DNA from 3 places in the Halobacillus sp. KGW1 genome. Region 3 is predicted to be linked to each of the others. Evidence: predicted binding sites of a transcription regulator. Region 3 holds the regulator's gene; each other region holds the start of a gene.

Region 1 (7,395 bases), on a different contig from region 3:
TCCAGCTCCCTGTTTGTGGAAAACAGTATGGTGCAGCTTGCCATCCTCCTGCTTAAGTATGGACTTGGCTCTCACCGACATGACGTAGTTTTAACACAAAGCGTTGATCCGTTAAACCGGGTGATGGATGCACTGAAGGAAGGCTACCGCGAGAACTGGACGCTTGGAGATATAGCGGAAGTCGCTCGTATGGATAAATACCAGCTCTCTCATCTATTTAAGCGGGAGAGCGGGGTCTCTCCTTATTCATGGCTTCAGATGTACCGCTTGTTCAGAAGTCAGCAGGATCTGCTTCATACGAAACGATCCGTCTTAACGATAGCAACGGAACACGGGTTCTCAAGCATTGCGGTTTATAATCAATTATTTAGACGTATTTATCATCAGACGCCGACGCAGTTTCGTAAACGGCACGCCTTTACCTAACCACGAAGCCACACATAAAAAGACGATACAGCAGCCACTTATAATCATAAGTGTCTGAATGGACAGGAAAGTCGAGAGCAGTCCAAAGAAGGCAAGGGAAATGGTATTTGCGGCATACAGTAGAACGGCATTTGTACTGAATGCCCTTCCCATCTTGGACTCCGGCACGTATTTCTGCAGTAAATAGACCCGGGAAAGGCTTGCAACAGGAATACCGATGCCGATAAGGATCGTGCCAATGACAAACTGCTCCGGTTTATAGAAAGCGCCGTAATACAAAATACCGGTTCCCCAAACGGCTGCACCGATTACATAGTGGTGCAGCCCCCATTTCTGAATGAATAGCGGGGCGAGTAGATTGGTTATAATGACGACTGCACCGAATACTCCTTGAATTCCGCTGTACCACAGCTCCCCGTCCGGTCCTGCCTCCATAAGGGCGAGCAGCAATCCCACCTGCCATACCCACGTATTCATAAACACCGTATAAAACGTGAAGAAAAAAAGGCTTCGGATAGTCGGCATTCTTCCCGCCCACTTAAGAAAGGACCCGATAGAAGGTGCGATGGAACGGATCGAGAACTTTGTACTTCGCTTTTCTACCATTATGATCTGCGCAAGGCATAGGACACTCCATACATAGGTCAACGCATCTAAACTGAAGAAGTGGACCACTCCCATGGTTTCAATGATGAGGATCGATAGAAGAGGCGTCCCTATTGTAACGCCTCTAGTCATGGTGTCGTAAAGGCTGTTGGCGGCAGAACGTTCTTCCTCCTTTGTAATCATAGGCAGGACAGCACGGTGTGCCGGATTGAAGAAACAGCCGATTGACTGGAGAAGAAAGCTGATGATAAGAAGGGCGCCGAAGGACAACGCATCTGCATAATGGAGCAGCAGGATGGACGCGACCAAGGGAATACGGAGGAGATCCAGGATGATCAACAGCTTCTTCTTGGGCAGGGCATCCGCTATTGCTCCGCCGATTAATCCGAAAAGTAAATAGGGAGCGGTTTCTGCTGCTGCCATGGCTGTCGTATGGGCCGCGGACCCCGTCAGGTCATGGGCAAGAAACAAAAAGGCCATTGCAGCTAAGCTGTCGCCAAGTCGTGATATGCTTCCGCCTAATAAATAAAAACGCACATTTCTGTTTTTCCATAGTATTCGATACATAACTTCACCTCATCTCCATCATAAGAAAGAGTGGAGTGGGCGTCTGTATGTATATTGGTGGGATATGTTCAATATTTCATCAGGTGATATAAAAAAGCACCCGGAAACCCGGGTGCTTCTGTTGTTACGCGTTATTTTCTTGTCGTTTGTGTTCCGGCAGGATGAGTGACCGCGGAGCACATTTCTTCTTCGTCAATTCAGAGACGATGAAGATCATAAGGAAGGCCGCGATACATGCTGTCGTACGGAATGGGAAGAGGACGATGCCGTCTTCGATCATCGGGTACGGTAGGAATGCCGGGAGACCTAGTGCTGGCTCTCCGCCTCCAAGACGAAGGAAGAGGGAAACCGCAAAACCGGCGATCGATCCGTAAAGGTTGGCATTCTTATAAAACAATGCCATTGTCAGTTGAGGGAACAAGATTGTGTAAACAAGGTCGGAGGCCAGATACCAGAGAGTGTAGACACTCTTTACGTTCAAGGCGATAATCATGGATCCGACACCAACGATGATGATGGTACGCTTAATGACTTTCTTCAGTTTGTCTGAGTCTGCATTTGGGTTGATCAATGGACGATACACGTTCCAGGATGCCATAGAAGAGGCAGATAGGATCGAGGAGTCCATGGATGACATAACAGCAGCTGCAAGTGCACCAAGTCCGATGGCTGATACCAGTTCAGGAGTCAGATATCGAAGAACGTGCGGCAAAATGACAGATGCGTTTTCAGGCGTTGGGATACCCATGGATGCCCAGTCGATATTGACTCCAACGACACCGATCAACACAGCTGGAATGGCAGCGATGATACAGATGACACCTGCTGTGATGGAAAGCCACATAGCTGTCTTCTCACTTTTAGCGGAAAGGACACGCTGGAAATATACCTGCCAGGCAATTCCACCGAATATAAGCAGCAATGCGTAGTCGATCCAGTTCCAGAAGTAATTGCCCCATTCAGGGTCCTGCCAGCCGTTCAGCGGAGGGAACAGGTTGGCGTAACTTCCGAACTCTGTTTTGTAACCGCTCCATGCGGCATCCAGTCCACCTACATGTCCTAATGTGAAAGGCACGACCAGGATAAGACCGATAAGCAGAATAGCCATTTGGAACACGTCTGTATAAGCAACGGCCCACATACCTCCGGCTACAGTATAAGCGATAGCGATGATACCGGAAAGAATGATAGAGGTAGTGAAGTCGATATTCAGAATGGTTCCAAACGTTGTACCAAGTGCTGTCAGGATAGCGGCACTCCAGAACATCTCACCAAGGAGCGCAGGTAGGTACAGAACACCTGCCATTTTCTTACCAAAACGTTGTTCAAGTGGATCGAGGATGGTCATGAATTCATAACGGCGCATCTTACGGGCATAGAAGATACCACCAATGATCAAACTTAGTGCATAGCCCCAAGGCGCCTGGGCCCATACGATTCCGTCGGCATAAGTGGATTCCGCCGTCCCGTTGATGTAACCACCACCGACCCAGGTAGCGGCCATTGTAAACATGGCGACGCCGAGCGGCATGCTGCGGTCAGCGACCATCATGTCTTCGAGAGATCCGGATTTTTTAGTAGCGAAGATAGCACCGATGTAGTAAACGAGGGCATAAAAGGCAATCATGGCGATGAATCCGCCCCATTGGATGTTTTCATTTGTGAAGGCGATGTAGAGGACAAATATACCTAACAGTGTTGCAAGCAAAATAGCCGGTCCGTTCTTAGCCAAGAAGGACTTCGATTGATTTGACGGTTGCAATGATATCACTCCTTGTAGTTTTTTGAATTTTCTGCAAATCACAGCGCGCATACGTCTCCCCTGAAATAACATGTTCTGTTATTTTTGAGAGGCGCATAGAAACAATTATTCTTCAGAATCAATAGGGATGTACTCGAAAATCTCTCCACTTTCTATGGAATCGACTAACTTCAACAGCCATTTATAATAAGGCTTGGATCCTTCCAACTGACGGTGGATCCGCTCTGCTTCAAATCTGGTGTCCTCATCAATATCCGTAGAATTCATGATCATTTCCAGTTCAGCTTGTGCCTTTTTTACGGCATCCATATTGATCTTCGCTTCTCTGATCCATTTTCTTGAGAAGAAATTGGAGAAGAAGTTGAAGAAATCTTTTTCTGCGACAAATGTCTGACGGCGTGTTCCTTTTCGGAATGTCTGCTTGACGATGCTGTAGCTTTGGAGCTTCTTCACTCCTGTGCTCATGCTCGGCTTACTCATTCCGAGTTTCTCACGCATTTCATCGAGGGTCATGTCCTTTTCGAAGTACATCGTTCCATAAAGGGTTCCGGCACTCCGCGTCACGCCATACAAATCCATCGTTTCTGCTATGGAGTCGATGACTAAGGCTTTGGCATTCTCGATGACGTCTCTGGAGTCATCTTCATGATTCTTGGTCATTAAAAACCTCCTCGCCACGCATGCAGTAAAGTTCATTAAATTTTTTCTTTACAAACTTATCTTAACGAATATAATCTGCTTGTCAAAATTTAATCTTTTTTGAATATGTACTGAGCCTTGCTATCCCATAGGTTATGCAAGATTCATTTTTATTTTTCCTTTGACAGCAAATTATAAACATGTTAATGTTGAAAATTTGCAAAAAATTAGCTGATAATGTCGAAAAGAATAGGGAATAGTCGAAAAAAGCATGAAAAATCATAAAAAAAGATAAATACTTCCTGTAGAATGACCTCCCATTCCCCCTTTTATTCGTAAAGGGAAAAGAAAGGTATGACAGTGTTTGGAAAAGGGGACGATGATACAGAATTGTCACAAAATCCGGCGCCTTTTCTTTAGAAACCGTCAAAGATATGAATTATAATGTAGATAATGTGAAGTTTTTCACAAAAATGCATATAAGGAGCTAATGAACAGCTATGAAGCAACTAAGCCGTGTAGCTTTTCGTAATAAAGGTGTGCTATGGGCATTGATTGTAACCTCCTTCCTGATCGGGGCAACCATTATTGGTCAATCCTATTTCTTCGTAGCGATTGTCGACCGGATCTTTCTCGGTAACGAAAGCTTCGGGGAGATTGTGCCGCTTCTTGCGGGCTTATTACTGGTGTTGGCAGGACGCACATTCTTCACATGGTGGAACGGAAGAATTGGAGTGAAAATGGCAGCAGATTCGAAACGATATTTTCGCAGGCAGGTGCTGTCTAAGTTCACCAGGAATCCGCTGCAGTCCGCAATGGAAGGTCAATCCGGGCGTAAAGTAAGTGTCCTTATGGATTCCGTAGATGAAATCGACGGTTATTATAGTAGTTATCTGCCACAAATGATTCAGACGATGATCATTCCTTTTATGATCTTGATTGTTGTATTTGCGGAACATTTATATTCTGGATTGATCATGATCATTACCGCACCGTTTATTCCATTATTTATGGCGATTATCGGCGTGATGACGAAGAAGAAATCGGAAGAACAAATGGAGAAGCTGTCTGCCTTCTCCGGGAAATTCCTCGATACACTGCAGGGTCTTACAACGCTTAAATTGTTTGGACGTTCCAAACAGCAGGTGAAGGAAATTGAAACAAGCAGTCACGGTTTTCGGGATGCCACGATGGAAGTATTGAAGGTGGCGTTTGTATCCTCTTTGATGCTCGAATTTATTTCTATGTTAAGCATTGGACTGATTGCATTGGAAATTGCAATTCGATTGGTCGTTTATGAACAAATATCCTTCTTCTCCAGTTTCTTCATTCTTATACTTGCTCCGGAGTTTTACTTAACATTAAAAGATTTCGGCAGCGCGTTCCATACAGGGAGAGGGAGTGCCGGTGCCGCCAATCAACTGGCTGCGGAACTGGAAAAAGAGGAAGAGGACTTGAACTGGGGAGAAGAAAGGCTGGTCACTGATGCTCCTCCGCTTATAGAGTTCAAAGAGGTCTCTTTTCAATACGGGGAAGGGTTCTCTCTCCAGGACCTTAACTTAAAATTACCGTCAGGAACGCAATTGGCGATCGTGGGAAAGAGTGGCGCAGGAAAGACGACCGCTCTCCATATGTTTGCGGGTCTCGTAAAACCTCAGAAGGGCGAAATTATTGTAAATGGAAAATCATTATTTTCTTATCATGAGGAAGATTGGTTCAGACGTGTCAGTTACATTTCCCAGAATCCGTATCTATTCTCCGGGACAATGGCAGAGAATATCGCAATCGGTGACAACGGTCGTCACTCGATGGAAGAGATCAGGGAAGCGGCGCGTAAGGCCGGTATATCAGATTTAATTGAATCGCTGGATCAAGGGTATGACACTCCTGTTGGAGAGGGAGGACGCGGCCTTTCCGGCGGGGAAAAACAGAGGCTGGCAATCGCACGGGCTTTTCTGAAGAAACCATCGATCATCTTGTTTGATGAACCGACAACCGGCCTTGACCTAAAGACGGAACGGGTTCTTCAGCATTCCATAGCTGCATTGGCAGAGTACTCTACGATCATTACAGTGGCCCACCGTCTGCACACCATCAAAAACGCTGACCAAATTTTATTTCTTGATAAAGGGGAACAGGTTGGCCTCGGGACCCATGAAGCGCTGCTTCAAGAGGTTCCTGAATATAGACGGATGGTGACTGTACAGAAAGGAGACAGCACGTGATGAAAGAATTGAGAGAAGTCATCCACCTGGTCGTCAAGGAAAAGAGAGACATCGTCTTATCTGTTCTTTTCGGATTTCTTGCCGGAATGTCCGCGGTGGGTCTGTTTGCCTCAAGCGGCTATCTAATTTCCCGTGCAGCACTGATTCCACCGTTGTACGCCTTGACTGTCATGATTGCTTTCTTGAAACTGTTCGGCTTCGCCAGAGCGCTTGGCAGATATGCAGAGCGGTATTTTTCACACAGGGCTACGTTTACCATATTGAGTAATATCCGTTTAGCATTCTATAAAAGACTGGAGCCTCATGCACCCCGGATTTTTCGGAGATATCGGAGTGGAGACTTATTAGCCAGAATAGTCGGGGACGTTGAAAGCCTGCAGAACTTCTTTCTGCGCGTTTACTATCCGCCGGTCGTCCTTGTGATTATCTTCCTTGCAACGATCGTATTCACGGCTATTTTCAGCTTGCCTGTGGCGCTTGTTCTGTTGGGGGGGCTTGTTGTCACCGGCCTCTTCATCCCGTCCTGGTATGCAGTAAAGCAGCGGAAGTTAGGGAGCCGTGTGCGAACCGCTCGCGGGGCTCTGTCCACTGAAGCGACAGAATTTCTGTATGGATTCCGGGATTTAAAGATTTATCAGCAATTGGAAGGAAGAGAGAACAGCTTGCGTGAGGCAGCGGGAACGTATATTCATGAACAGGAACGGGACGGAAAAGCGATGCTTGCCAGTCTGTCATGGAACACAGGAGTATCCCTTATCGTCTCCTGGGTTGTGCTAGGCGTCGGGGCATATCTTGTTGCCCGAGGGGATCTCAATGGTCTTTTCCTTGCCATGCTTGTCATGATATCGTTGACGGTTTTTGAAAATGCGACACCAATGGCCGTTCTACCTTCGCATCTGGATGACAGCAAGCGTGCAGCTGAACGACTCTTTACCATCACAGAGGAAGAGAGTGTACCTACTACGTCCGAGTTAAACGTTGAATCAGGTGCTCCAGCCATCGAATTTGAACATGTCGATTACACGTTTCCTAATGAAGAAAGAAAGGCTTTATCCGACGTGTCCCTCTCTATTCCGGCCGGATCCAAGACGGCCATCGTCGGAGCGAGTGGGTCGGGGAAGTCTACATTACTGCAGCTTATGCTTCACTTTCAGCTGCCAGATCAGGGGG
Region 2 (7,395 bases), on a different contig from region 3:
ATTAAAGTTGGAAGAGGAAAGCTGCAAGAAGACTGCCTGACGCGCGCAAAAAGCGATCTTTTTTTGCAGCACGCCCCTCCTCATAAAAAAAAGCCTCTTCCTTACTATTAAGGAAGAGGCCTTTCTGTTATTGATCCTCGATCGGCTGCGCTTTGAACAGCTGAATCATCGCCTGAACAAAAGCGACACCGCTCAGGATATAGAGAACGAAAGTCGGTTCATAATGAGAATACATCGCACCTGTAAGAGAGAAAGCCGCCAATACGACACATAGAACAAACCCGATCATATGCTTCCACTGCAAGCCTCCGATCATTGGTGCCTGCTCATTGTCCATCTGCTGTTTCTGTTCCATTACTTTCTCCCCCTGTTTGATGTATTAATGCCCGCTGTGTTCTCCACTGTCCATATTCATTTCCTCGTGATTCATGTTTTCCATGTCCCCGTGGTCTCCGTGTTCCCCGTGTTGGAACCCGAAGGACATCGTGAATAAGGAACCTGCTACGAGAATCGCAGCAAGAGCGAAACCGTGGAACATCATATTCCATGGAACATGACCGCCACCGCTGCCCTTTTCTGTGATGTGCATGAACATGAACAACTGAACACCAGCCTGAAGCAGCGCCAGAATCAGAATACCTGAAATGATCACTGCAACTGGAAGGTCGGAATTGATTGCTGCCCAAGCAGCGACAAGCGTCATAACGACGGATAACAAGAATCCTATTACGTGACTAGTCGGTACTTTCTTTGACGTATCTGCCATCTAGACCACCATCCCTATCAGATAGACAGCTGTGAAGATGAAGATCCACACAACGTCCAGGAAGTGCCAGTACAAACTGACGATAAAGAATTTTCGACTTGTCTTAGTTGTAAGTCCGCGTTTTCTTAGTTGAATCAGAAGTCCGATCGCCCATCCGATACCAAGGGTTACGTGAAGCCCGTGGGTTCCGGCAAGGACGAAGAATGCTGACCAGAAGGCAGCCGACTGCAGTGTCGCGCCTTCGTGCGTATAATGGAAGAACTCGAAGATTTCGAATCCAAGGAATCCTAAACCAAGGGCAAGCGTTATGATCATCCATAACGTCATGCCTTTGACATTCCCTTTACGCATTTGGTGAATCGCAAGTCCACACGTGAAACTACTCACCAAAAGCAGGAACGTCATGATTAACACGATGCCTGGCTCGAACAACTCACCAGGTGTCGGTGCATCAGCTGTACGGCCGAATAGGACGGCATACGTTGCGAACAGCGTAGAGAAAAGTACGACTTCGGCTCCAAGGAAAATCCAAAATCCGAGAATACTCATCTGTCCTTCTTGCGTCCGGTATTCTAATGGACCTGTTTTCAATTCTTCTGCAGCCATATCATAACCCCCTCGCTTTTCGCTCGATGCTTTTCACTTCATCGACGCTTACATAGTAACCGTCATCGTAGTCGAAGGAACGGATGATCATCATGATCACACCACCAACAAGACCGAAGATCGCCACAGGCATCCACTCGAAGACGAGACCGAAGCTTCCGATGAACAGGAATGTCATCATGATGATCGGCTGCCCGGTGTAACTCGGCATGTGGATCGGCTTCAATTTCGATTCGTCGAATGTCGTTTGACCTTCTTCTCTCATGCGCTCATACGGGTCGATACGATCGACGTATGGTACGGTAGCAAAGTTATAGAACGGTACCGGAGTTGTCGTAGACCACTCAAGCGTACGTCCATGGCCCCAGGAGTCGCCGTTTGTTTCACGTTCTGCATAGCGGTAGCTGTAGTAAACGTTGTAAACGAAGACGATGAAACCAAGTCCCATTCCAAATGCACCGACAGTAGAGATGACGTTCAATGGAAGCCACTCGACTACGTTTGTGATGAACAAACGACGAGGCATTCCATCCAAACCTAGGAAATACTGCGGGAAGAAGCAGACATGGAAGCCGGCAAAGAACAACCAGAATGCCCATTTCCCAAGACGTTCGTTCATCTTATGACCGAACATCTTCGGATACCAGTAAGTCAAACCTGCGAAACAACCGAAGACTGTTCCGGCGATCAGCACGTAGTGGAAGTGCGCGATCAGGAAGTAAGAGTTATGGAACTGGTAGTCCGCTGCTGCCATACCGAGCATAACCCCTGTCACCCCGCCGAGTACGAAACTCGGAATGAAGGATAGAGACCAAAGCATCGGTACGGTAATTTCGATTTTCGACTTGTACAATGTCGCAAGCCAGTTAAAGATTTTAACCCCTGTTGGTACAGCGATCAACATCGTCGATACAGAGAAGACGGAGTTTACGAACGCGCCTGCTCCCATCGTGAAGAAGTGGTGTACCCAAACAAGGAAACTTAGTAGTGCAATAATGATCATGGACCAAACCATGGCGTTGTAACCGAACAAACGTTTCTTCGCGAAAGCCGCAATGACTTCGGAGAAGATACCGAATGCCGGCAGAATAACGATGTAAACCTCAGGGTGTCCCCACATCCAGAATAAGTTCGCCCACATCATCGGCAGTCCTTCTCCGGTCAGTGTGAAGAACTGAGCACCGAAGACACGGTCGATTGTAAGCAGCGCAAGCGCTACTGTAAGGATTGGGAATGCGAACACGATGATGAAACATGTAACCAATGTCGACCAAGTGAAGATCGGCATATGGAACAGTTTCATACCAGGGGCACGCATCTTAAGGATGGTTACCATCAAGTTGATTCCGGTACCCAATGTACCGATACCCGAGAGCTGTAAGCCCATCAAGTAGAAGTTCTGACCCGGTCCTGGACTCATTGCCGCACCTGCAAGCGGTGTGTAACTTGTCCAACCAGCGTCCGGTGATCCCCCGATGACGAAGGAAATGTTAAATAGAATAGCTCCGAATGCAAACGACCAGAAGCTGACAGCGTTCAAATAAGGGAACGCAAAGTCACGTGCTCCGATTTGCAATGGAACGATAATGTTCATCAAACCGATAAGGAACGGCATCGCCATGAAGATGATCATGATCGTACCGTGTGTCGTAAAGATTTCATTATAGTGTTGGGAATCTAGGAATCCAAGCCCTGGAAAAGCAAGCTGGATCCTCATCATTAAGGCGTCGACACCACCACGGAATAACATGAGCAGTGCAGCCAGGATGTACATGATTCCGATTTTCTTATGGTCGACGGTAGTCAACCATTCACGCCAAAGCCAGCCCCATTTCTTGAAATACGTCAATACGAAGACGATTGCGATCGAAACGAGTGCAATCGACACCATAGCGCCGTAAATAAGCGGTTCGCCGGTGACTAATATATCAGTAATGTGCATGTCCTCTCACCTGCTTTCTTAATCGAATGTTTCTTGTGTTTCAACCTCGTCGTTACCTAAGTGCAGCTTCTCTCCATAAAGATCGAAGTATCTGTCAACGACGTAAGACGCTCCTTCATGTGTACCGTGATCAACAAATTCCAAGTGCGTAGAGGAATAAGATGATTTGTCTGTCAGACCAGGTTTGACCAAATCATTGTATTGATCCTGTGTAAGTTCCGGAGACTCGTTCTGGATATCGCTGACCCAGCTGTTAAAGTTCTCTTCGCTTTCCGCATGAACTTTGAACGTCTGTGCTGCGAAACCTTCTCCGTTGAAGTTGGAGTTACGACCATCGTAGACCCCTTCTTCATCTGCCTGAAGATAAAGCTTCGTCATCATTCCTGCCATGTTGTACTTCTGACCACCGAGTGCCGGGATCCAAAGTGCGGACATGGAGTCTGCGGATGTCAATCGGAATTCGATCGGACGATCCGTCGGAATGTGTAAGTAGTTCACTGTTTCAATGTCCTGTTCCGGATAACTGAAGAACCATTTCCAATCCGCTGCTGTCGCATAAACGACCAGAGGTTCTTTCGCCTCTTCTCCTGCAGCAGGTTCTGGAGGTTTCTCCAGGTCGAACAATGTAGTGACCGTCGGGATCGATAGTAATGTAACGATAATGATCGGAATAACTGTCCAAACAACTTCAATAGCTGTGTTACCGTGAAGGTTCGGAGCATAGTCCTTATCGCCTCGACCAGGACGATCGCGGTACTTGATGACCATATACGCAAATAGTGCAAAAACAACCACGACAATTCCAAGCATGAACCATAAGGAATATACGATTAGATCTTTCTGGCTTTCCGCCACTGGACCTTTCGGGTTAAGCACAGTCATTTGCCCACAGCCGCTCAGGAACAATACCAGGCTTAGTGGAAGTAGTCCTAGCCATCTAGAACGCAGATGTTTAGCTTTCATTTGTTTTAACCCTCCTATCAGACTATTATTTATAAGTACAAGAATGAGACATCTATGACTCTCATCCATACTACTAGGGCTTGAATGATTATATCAGATTTTGTAGAATTTCACCTCCCTTTCACAAATATTTCACATTAACAGGCGCATCTTTGTTAACTTTTTGTTACAATCAAGCGTTTACATGCTATTTACTTCCATTTATTAATAAATTTGTAACACTTTTATCTCAATCTTGGACTTTTGACGGAATCTTCCGTCTCCATTAAACTGGTTAATAGAATAAAGGAGAGAATACTCATGCAGACCATCGTATATGATGACAAGGAAATACACTATGACCTACATAAAAAACCGGATGTCCCGTTTATCAAAATTTATATGGACGATTTGAACGGCGTACAGGTGACGGCTTCTTCTAATAAAGACGAAACACGGATCCGCGCTTTCGTCGAGAAGAAAGCCGGCTGGATCATCGATCGTTGGTGCGGCACCCATGAAGACTTATACATCCTGGATACGATCGATTTTAAGGAAAAGGAACAGCGGATCCCTTACCTTGGCCGCTCCTATAAGCTGAAGATTCATCCGGAAACAGACTCGACCGAGGCTTCCTTCGCCTTCCGTAAAGGAGGGTTCGCCTTCCATTTCCCACAGGAGTGGAACGAAGAGAAGCGTCAGGAAGCGTGGCGGGAGCAGACAAAGGCATGGTTTAAACAAAAGGCTGCCGATAAGCTCGCCTCCCTTGCAGAGGAAACCTCTGTATCCATCGAAGAGGACCACATCCGCTTGGGACGTAAGCATAAGGACGGCATTCAATTGAACTGGCGGCTCGTCCATCGGCCGAAAGAAACGACTGCCCGGACCATCCAGGATCTGATCGAAGAAAAAGCATACTGACATGAAAAATCCCCTCCACCTGAATAGTGGAAGGGATTTTTCTATGAGTAAAATTCAGATGAATAGCAACAAGCTGAGTGCCATCACAGCCATACCGGCTACGACACCATAAATGGATAAGTGTGCTTCCCCGTACCGTCTCGAAGCCGGAAGCAGTTCATCAAGGGAAATGAAGACCATGATTCCGGCAACACCGGCGAACAACACTCCGAACATGACATCATTCAGAAACGGCATCAGAATGAGGAACGCGAGAATGGCACCAAGCGGTTCGGATAACCCGCTCAAGAAGGAAAGCTTGAACGCCTTCTTCTTATCTCCTGTAGCAAAGTACACCGGTACGGATACAGCGATCCCCTCCGGGATGTTGTGGATCGCTATGGCTGCGGCAATCGCAATCCCAAGCGTCGGATCATTAAGCGCAGCTGTGAACGTGGCAATCCCTTCCGGAAAGTTGTGAATCGCTATAGCAAGTGCCGTGAAGGTCCCCATCTTCAGAAGAGCCGGGTCATGGACAGCGGAAGCACCGCCGCTCTTCATATCTTCGACTTTCTTCACTTCGTGCGGATTTCCGGCTTTCGGAATCAAGCGGTCAATCAGAGCAATGATGAGCATTCCGCCGAAGAAGGCACCGACCGTCGACCACTTCCCAGGGACTTCACCGAGCGCACTGGTCAGCGAATCCTGTGCTTTAAAGAAAATTTCCACCATCGACACATAGATCATCACCCCTGCCGAGAACCCGAGTGCCAGCGATAGGAACCTTGTGTTTGTCGTGGAAGTGAAAAAGGCGAGCACGCTGCCGATCCCGGTCGCCAATCCTGCAAATAATGTGAGCCCGAAGGCTAATAATACATTTTCCATACTACCTCTCCTTCTATCTCGTACTATCTAATCGACATTTTACTCGAAGTTTTTCCTTAGTGCAACTTTTTTTGTTTCAGTTATATTTTATGCGCCTATGTAAAAAACGTACCTTTTCCTCGAAAAAATTATCTTGTTTCTTTTCAACCTTCTGCATAGATTGTCCTTTTTCAGAATCTGCTATGTCCGCTGTACGCAAAAAAACCCACAGGCACCTGTGGGGATCAAGGCAAATATTGAAACCACACATCCACGGCTGCGGATGTTTCGATCGTTCCCGGCTGAATCGGTGTGGCGGAACCTTGGAGCATCTGCGTCTTCTGGAACGGCTGCACGGGCTCGGTTCCACTCCTGATTTCCGTCATACGGACCGGTGTCGGGTCAAGCTGCACAGCCATCGCCTCTGCCATTGTCCCGGCATGGGTAACGGCACCGGCCAGGGCTTTAGTCAATGCCTGTTGATAAGCCTGTTCCGGATTCCTGATGGTGAATGTGATGCTGGAAACACGGTTGGCCCCATTGGCGACAGCGGTATCGATTAAATAACCGGTCTGTTCCACCTGGTCGATCGTAATTTGAAGGAGATGGGTCACCTGATACCCCCGAAAGACCTGGCTCCCGTCCACGTAGTCATATTCCGGAAATATCGTATATTGCGATGTTTGGACCGCTTCTTCCGGAACACCCGCCTGCATCAGCTGCCGCTTCACTCTCTCCGTGACAGCGGCATTTTCTTTCTGTGCCTGCTCCAGGCTCTCTTTCTCTGTCACGACACCGACCTCTAATACGGCTCTGTCCGGAATGACGTCGACTGTCCCGCTTCCGGTCACCTTCATGATTCGCCCTTCTCCATGCCTCATGTTCCATTCCTCCCCTTTTTTTCATTCGATGTCGCGGCTTTACGGATTATGCCTGGAAAAGGGAACAAAATCTCATAATGGACGGCATTCAATTGGAATATATAGTAAGAGGGGGTGTTTTCATGCACACGAGGAAACCTGAAGAACTGTCCTACCCGGAAGATTTCCTGAACATCATCCGGCAGGGACTTCCGTCCGCGGAAAACAAAAAGAAGGTCATCATCATCGGTGGAGGGATGGCCGGGCTCGTAGCTGCGGCGCTGCTGAAGAGTGCCTCCCATGACGTGACGATCCTGGAAGGGAACAATCGGCTGGGAGGACGTGTTCATACTGTCAGGGAGCCGTTTTCGCAAGGGAACTACCTCGACGTCGGTGCCATGCGCATCCCTTCCAATCATCTGCTCGTGCAGGAATATATCAAAGGGTTCGGGCTTCCAACCCAGCCGTTCGCCAATACAAGAGACACCGATGTTCTGATGGTGAATGGGAAGAAA
Region 3 (7,395 bases):
GCAGCAGGAAGATCCCGGAGAAGAGTCCGATCGAGGCGGCGGATGTAACGACAATCGACGCCGCATAAGTCGGGACCCGGAACACCGACAAGTTCAACAGCGGATCGTCCTGTCGGTTCTCGTAGAAAACGAACAGCACGACGGCTGCGAGTCCGACGACGATAAGGACGATGTTGATCGGGTCCAGGAGATGATCCAGCGTCCTCCCTCTTCCGAGTGCAAACAGCAGGCCTCCGATGCCGAGCGATACAATAAGAAATCCGACAAGGTCGAATTTCTTTTCGGGATGGGTTTCCGTCCGCTCCAGGTATTTCGAAGAGAGGACGAGTCCCGTCAGGCCAAACGGAATGTTCAAGGCGAAGAGCCAAGGCCAGTCGACGTATTGGATGAGAAACCCGCCGATCGTCGGTCCGATTGCGGGGGCGACCATAGCGGCGATGCCGTACACGCCGACAGCAAGGCCCCGTTCGTGCCTGGGGAAGGACTGGAAGATGAGCGCCATGGCGATCGGCAGCATCAGACCACCGGCTATGCCCTGGATGGCCCGGGAGACGATTACCATCGAGAGCGTCGAGGAGAAGAAGCCGCACAGTGAGCCGACAAGGAAGAGACAAAGCCCGGACAGGTACACCTTTTTCTTCCCGAACCGGTCGCCGAAGTAGCCGGTCAACGGCATCGTCATCCCCATCGCGACCATGAAGATCGTCAAAATCCATCCGACAGAGACGGCATTGGAATCGAATATTTCTATAAAACGTGGCAGAATCGGATTCAGCATGCTGTTGTTCAGAATGACGGTGAAGGTTCCGAACAGGACAGACACGACGACGAGCCACTTATTAGGTAATCGTTTCATCGTACCTTACCTCCTTAATTACCTAGTTACTATACCACCATCCTGCAACTCTAATCGCCGCTCGACCGATTTACGAGAGCGGAATCTTTTTTTCTTTGTAATCGCTTCCCTTCTCCCGCCTATGTTTATAACGTTTTTCAAGGTGGGTATAACAAAGAAGAATCACACAAGGAGGCGAACCATTTATGGGACGTTTAGATAACAAAGTAGCTGTCGTGACCGGTTCTGCGACAGGAATCGGAGCGGCAACCGTGAAATTATTCGCAAAGGAAGGCGCGACGGTGGTCTGTGCCGACATCAATGTCGATGCCGTGAAGAAGACGGTGGATGAAATTCATAACGAAGGCGGCGAGGCGGAGACGTACACGCTCGACGTATCGAAAGAGGACAGCGTTTCAGCATTTGCTGATTACCTGAAGAAGACATATGGCAACATCGATGTCCTGTTCAACAACGCAGGGATCGACGAAGAAGGCGGCAAAGTGCACGAATATCCTGTCGATCTCTTCGACCGGATCATCGCTGTCGATCTGCGCGGAACGTTCCTGACGAGCAAATACCTGCTTCCATTAATGATGGATAACGGCGGATCGATCATCAACACATCTTCCATGTCCGGAAGAGCTGCTGACCTCGACCGCTCCGGCTATAACGCGGCGAAAGGCGGAATCACGAACTTCACCCGTGCGATGGCAATCGACTACGCCCGGGACGGCATCCGCGTCAACTCCATCGCTCCCGGTACGATTGAGACACCGCTTGTAGACGGCCTTGCCGGTTCGAAGGAAGATAAGGAAGGACAGGAATTCCGTGATGCCAACAAGTGGATCACTCCACTCGGCCGACTTGGAAGCCCGGATGAAATCGCATCCGTCGCCCTTTTCCTCGCCAGTGACGACAGCTCCTATGTAACCGGAGAGGACATCACGGTCGACGGCGGCATCATGGCCTACACGTGGCCGGGTAAAATGCTGATCGATAAGAAATGGAAAGAAGAAACCGAATAAGAATAACAAAAAAAGATGCCGGAGCCGGCATCTTTTTTTCAATCCTCTATTTTTCCATCCAACGGATAATGCTTCAAAAAGTAGACGAGCGCTTGAAGCTCAATCGCAAGATCGATATGATGCACCCTCACATCAGACGGCACGTTGATCCGGGCCGGCGTGAAGTTCAGGATACCCGATATTCCGCCCTCGACGAGACGGTCGGTGATCGCCTGCGCCTCTGAGGCAGGAACCGTCAGAATCGCGACCTTCAAATCGCCGATCTTCTTCTCCAGATCATCGATGTGATGGACCTCCACCCCGCCGACTTCACTCCCGATCCGATTCTCACTCGCATCGAAGGCAATCTCGATCTTTGTATTATTGTTCTTCGTGAAATTGTAATTAAGGAAAGCCGTTCCCAGGTTCCCGACACCAATCAGCGCGACACGTGTCGTCTCGTCCTGATCCAGCGTCTTCCGAAAGAAGGAAAGCAGGTACTCGACATTGTAACCATAACCTTTCTTCCCGAGGGCTCCGAAATAGGAGAAATCACGGCGGATGGTTGCGGAATCGACTTTGACCGCCTCACTCAATTCTTTCGATGACACCCGCAGTTTCCCCTGGCTGTGCAGGTTGTTCAGGAAACGGTAATATAACGGAAGCCGCTTCGCTGTCGCCTGAGGGATTTTCGCTTGTTCTATATCCATTGTCGTCTCTCTGCTCCTTTACTCGTCATTTCTTCGGTAATCTCCGTTCTTCCCTCCGGTTTTCTCTGCAAGGTAAGTCGGACCGATGACCATGCCTTTATCTACTGCTTTACACATATCATAAACCGTCAATGCTGTGGCAGAAGCGGCCGTTAGCGCTTCCATTTCTACCCCGGTGCTTCCCTTCGTCTTCACGGAAACCTCGATCAGCAGCTTTTTCGTTTCCCCTGTTTCCCAATCGAAGGATACATCGATTCCCTTCAAGGAAAGCGGATGACACATCGGAATCCAATCCGACGTTTTCTTCGCTGCCATGATTCCGGCGACTTGGGCGACCGCGAGCACGTCCCCTTTGGCCATTGTCTGGTTGGTAATCTTCTCGTATATTTCTTCCTTCACTTCCACACTCGTTCTCGCAACAGCCGTCCGGACCGTATCGTTTTTCTCTGATATATCGACCATCCGTGCCCGGCCCTGCTCATTAAAATGACTGAATTCCGCCATCTCCAACTACCCCTTTTATGTGATTGGTCATGCCGCAGGCGGCAACACTAGTTTCATTTTAACAAAAAATCACAGGGAAGTCGTTAAAGTTTTCACAATCTCGCGAGGGCTTCTGTTGCTAGCAGGCTCACCGATGATATACACTTGATTTATCGAGGTGAAACGACATGATTCTCATGCAGTTGAATCAATTGGAAAAGCGTTTCGGCGCTGAATTGATTTTATCTAATATTAAACTGGAAGTACAAAAGAACGACCGGATCGCCATTGTCGGCAGAAACGGTGCAGGAAAGTCGACCCTGCTGAAGATGATGGCCGGCGAGATGAGCTATGATGAAGGAAACATCTTCATGCCGAAGGAAACGACGCTCGGATATCTCGCTCAAAACACAGGCCTGCAGTCCGACGAAACGATCTGGAATGAAATGGAGAAAGTCTTCCTCCATCTGAAGGACTTGGAGAAAGAGCTGCGCGCGATGGAAGCGAACATGGCAGACCCTGACCTGATCTCGGATCAGGAGCGCTACCAGCAGTTATTGACCGATTATGACCGCAAGCAGGAATACTTCAAGAACGCAGGCGGATACCAATACGAAGCGGATATCCGCTCGGTACTGAACGGGCTGAATTTCCAGCATTTCAACTGGGATACACCGATCACGTCCTTAAGCGGCGGCCAGAAGACGAGGCTGGCACTCGGGAAGCTGCTGTTGAAGAAGCCGGACGTGCTTATTCTCGATGAACCGACCAACCACCTGGACATCGATACGATCTCCTGGCTCGAAGGGTACCTGCAGGGCTACCAAGGTGCGGTCGTCATCGTTTCCCACGACCGCTACTTCCTCGATAAGATCGTCAACACGGTCTACGAGATCGCCTTCCAATCCTCTAAGAAGTATCACGGCAACTACAGTAACTACCTGAAACAGAAAGAAGCCGACTTCGAGCAGGAAATGAAGCGATTCGAGAAGCAGCAGGAAGAGATCAAACGGATGGAGGACTTCATCCAGAAGAACATCGTCCGTGCGACGACGACGAAGCGCGCCCAGAGCCGGCGCAAACAGCTGGAGAAAATGGACCGGCTGGAAAAACCGAAAGACGATAACCAATCCGCGAAGTTCAGCTTCCAAGTGGCGAAGCGCAGCGGAAACGATGTGCTGAAACTGAGAGACTATGCGTTCCGTTATCCGGACAGCGATACGAACCTTTTCGACAAAGTATCCCTTGATCTGAACCGAGGCGATTCGGTGGCCCTCGTCGGTCCGAACGGGGTCGGAAAGACCACCCTCCTTAAGACGATCATCGGCGATTTGGAAGCCGTCAAAGGAGACAAGCTGATCGGCACGAACGTCCAGATCGGTTACTACGATCAGGAACAGAATAAGTTGAATTCCACGAAGACCGTTCTGAATGAGCTATGGGACGATTACCCGATGAAAAATGAGAGGGATATCCGGACCATTCTCGGAAACTTCCTTTTCTCAGGCGAAGATGTCCTGAAGCCGGTCTCTGCCTTGAGCGGTGGAGAGAAGGCACGTCTCTCCCTCGCCAAGCTGATGATGCAGGAAGCGAACTTCTTGATTCTGGATGAGCCGACCAACCACTTGGACCTCGACAGTAAAGAGGTGCTGGAAGCCGCACTCGTCGACTATCCAGGAACGTTACTGTTCGTCTCCCACGACAGATACTTCATTAACAAAATCGCGACACAGGTCGTCGAGATGAATCCGGAGGAAACGAGACTGTTCCTCGGAGATTACGACTACTATGTGGAGAAGAAACAGGAAGAATATGAACTCGAGCAGCTGGAAGCCGAAGAGCGCCGCCTGAAAGAGCCCGCCAAGCACGAGCCACAGGCCAAGAACAGCTTCCAGGAAGATAAAGCTGCGAAGCGGGAAGAGCGGAAGAGAAACCGCCGTATCGCTGAAATAGAAGCGGAGATTGAACAGATCGAGCAGCAGCTGGAAGAGAATGAAGCCTTACTCTGTGATCCGGAAGTCTACCAGGACCATGAGAAGTCCCTTCAGCTCACGCAGGACAATGCCGAAAAGCAATCTGCTCTCGAGCAGTTGATGGAAGAATGGGAAACGCTGCACGATGAATAAGAAGAGAGCATCCACAGATGGTGGGTGCTCTTTTTTCGTCCTTATTTCTCTACAGATTATCAACAAAGTTACTAACAGCTGTGTATTTGATTTATCGGTTTTCAACAGGGTTATGCACATTATCCACAATAAAACCCGACGTTATCCACAAAATGGTATCGCTTTCTTTTAAGATCACACATATCCACAACCTGGAAACCAAACGCATACTTATACACATGTGGATAAGAAAACAAAAACCCTCCGTGAAGGAGAGCTTTTGTCACCTCTTACTTTTTCCTTGCGCCGAACTGTTCTAAATCGAGCCCAGGGTTCGCATTGAGATCCCACTCGGACCGATGTCCTTGGTTAAAGGCAACTGCCCCTGCTGCTGCAATCATTGCTGCATTATCTGTACACAGCGACAGTGGAGGAATGAGCAGTTCTGTATCGATATCCACAAACTTCTCCTGAAGCGCCTGACGCAGCCCTCTGTTTGCAGCCACGCCTCCGGCGACGATCATTTGCTTGACGCCGTATTCCTCAGCCGCGCGGGCCGCCTTCGTCGATAAGACATCGACGACGCTCGCCTGGAAGCTTGCCGCTACATCGGCATCCTTCAGCACTTCTCCCCGCTGCTTCGCTTTATGAAGCCGGTTGATGACGGCAGATTTCAAACCGCTGAAACTGAAGTCGTACGAGCCTTCTTCCAGCCAGGCACGAGGGAAGTCGATCGTCTCTTCTCCTTCTTGTGCCAGCCGGTCGATTTGAGGGCCGCCTGGGTATAGCAGCTTCAACGTACGTGCCACTTTATCATAGGCTTCCCCTGCGGCATCATCCCTCGTTTCTCCGATGATTTCATAGGAGCCATGCTCTCTCATCAGGACAAGCTCGGTGTGCCCTCCGGAAACGACCAGGGCGAGCAGCGGGAACTCGAACTCTTTCTCCAAACGGTTGGCGTAGATATGGCCGGCGATATGGTGGACGCCGACGAGCGGTTTCTGCTTCGCAAAGGCGACGGCTTTTGCTGCATTCACCCCTACTAAAAGGGCTCCTACCAATCCCGGTCCTTCGGTAACGGCGATCGCATCCATGTCATCGATCGTCATCTCCGCCTCGTCCAACGCTTCTTCCAGTGTGATCGTCATCTGTTCGATATGGTGTCTTGAAGCGATTTCCGGAACGACCCCGCCGAACCGCTTATGGCTCTCGATTTGAGAAGCCACGACGTTTGCTACCAGTTCTCTTTCATTTTTTACGATGGCGACAGCTGTTTCGTCACAGCTTGTCTCAATTGCCAGTATATATTGATCCTTCGTCATTTTAATCCCACCCACATTACTAACGCATCTTCTCCGTTGTCGGAGTAATACCGTTTGCGGATTCCACCCGGTACCAGTCCGAACTTCCGGTACATATGCTGCGCGGCTGTATTTGATACCCTCACTTCAAGGGAGAGTTGAATCGCTCCATGTTCAATCGCTTGTTCGCACGTATGGCGGAAGAGGTTCTCCCCGTGCTTTTGTCCCCGGTAGTCCGGATGGATGGCGATATTGGTGACGTGTGCCTCGTCGATGATCAGCCACAAACCGCAATATCCGATAATCCTGCCCCCTTCTTCGACGACATAATAGTGGGCGTACGGATTATCATCCATCTCCTTTTGAAAGGTTTCCTCCGACCACGGGACAGGGAAGGAAATCTTCTCTACTTCCATGACCCCTTCCACATCCGCAGGCGTCATCTGTCTGATTGCTGCCATGTCACTGCTTCTCCTGCTGTTCCAGCCATTTGACTTCGGCCTCCGGCAGACGCAGATAATTCGGTACCAGATCATGCAGCGCCCCAGGTTCCCGGTCCACTGCGACGTCTGCAAGGATGGATGGACGAGCAAATTGGTAGGGAGCAGCCGGGATGACCGCTTTTTCCCCGAGGACCTCTTTAATCCTCTCTTCATGGACGGCGATATCCTGACTAAGGAACAGAACAGGACGATCCAATTCTTTCAATTGGTTCAGCCAGTCTTCCATAAGTATGTTCGTCTCCTCCATCACGACCGTCATGGATGAATCGTAAAGCCCTGTGTACACAAGACCACGGCGCGCATCAAAGAAAGGACATACATATCCATCAAAGAATGCGCCTTGACGGGCAACAGCCTCCAGACTGGAAATGCCGACTACAGGAATGCCGAGTGCCCATGCCATCGTTTTCGCCGTCGTAAGACCGATACGCACGCCTGTGTAAGAACCGGG

The links. The regulator Rex, encoded in region 3, represses fermentation and respiration genes when NADH is low (regulators of the CRP and FNR family bind a similar motif). The targets are predictions, from matches to a motif close to TTGTGAAATATTTCACAA.
Region 1: the regulator Rex is predicted to act here: its motif matches at 4,454-4,471, upstream of cydD (thiol reductant ABC exporter subunit CydD).
Region 2: the regulator Rex is predicted to act here: its motif matches at 4,398-4,415, upstream of qoxA (cytochrome aa3 quinol oxidase subunit II).

What each region holds. Positions count from the first base shown of each region.
Region 1 is NZ_LSOC01000006.1:70,510-77,904, reverse strand. It holds gene AXG56_RS19250 (helix-turn-helix transcriptional regulator) at 1-426, shown strand, start outside; gene AXG56_RS18370 (MFS transporter) at 364-1,599, opposite strand; gene AXG56_RS18365 (sodium:solute symporter family protein) at 1,724-3,307, opposite strand; gene AXG56_RS18360 (GbsR/MarR family transcriptional regulator) at 3,467-4,021, opposite strand; gene cydD (thiol reductant ABC exporter subunit CydD) at 4,501-6,225, shown strand; gene cydC (thiol reductant ABC exporter subunit CydC) at 6,225-7,395, shown strand, end outside.
Region 2 is NZ_LSOC01000002.1:365,329-372,723, reverse strand. It holds gene AXG56_RS02570 (hypothetical protein) at 128-355, opposite strand; gene qoxD (cytochrome aa3 quinol oxidase subunit IV) at 380-766, opposite strand; gene qoxC (cytochrome aa3 quinol oxidase subunit III) at 767-1,372, opposite strand; gene qoxB (cytochrome aa3 quinol oxidase subunit I) at 1,374-3,314, opposite strand; gene qoxA (cytochrome aa3 quinol oxidase subunit II) at 3,333-4,277, opposite strand; gene AXG56_RS02545 (YgjP-like metallopeptidase domain-containing protein) at 4,578-5,177, shown strand; gene zupT (zinc transporter ZupT) at 5,232-6,041, opposite strand; gene AXG56_RS02535 (SIMPL domain-containing protein) at 6,266-6,901, opposite strand; gene AXG56_RS02530 (flavin monoamine oxidase family protein) at 7,024-7,395, shown strand, end outside.
Region 3 is NZ_LSOC01000004.1:525,061-532,455, forward strand. It holds gene AXG56_RS17335 (MDR family MFS transporter) at 1-856, opposite strand, end outside; gene AXG56_RS17340 (SDR family oxidoreductase) at 1,042-1,863, shown strand; gene AXG56_RS17345 (redox-sensing transcriptional repressor Rex) at 1,902-2,552, opposite strand; gene moaC (cyclic pyranopterin monophosphate synthase MoaC) at 2,571-3,056, opposite strand; gene AXG56_RS17355 (ABC-F family ATP-binding cassette domain-containing protein) at 3,224-5,161, shown strand; gene tsaD (tRNA (adenosine(37)-N6)-threonylcarbamoyltransferase complex transferase subunit TsaD) at 5,431-6,462, opposite strand; gene rimI (ribosomal protein S18-alanine N-acetyltransferase) at 6,459-6,902, opposite strand; gene tsaB (tRNA (adenosine(37)-N6)-threonylcarbamoyltransferase complex dimerization subunit type 1 TsaB) at 6,904-7,395, opposite strand, start outside.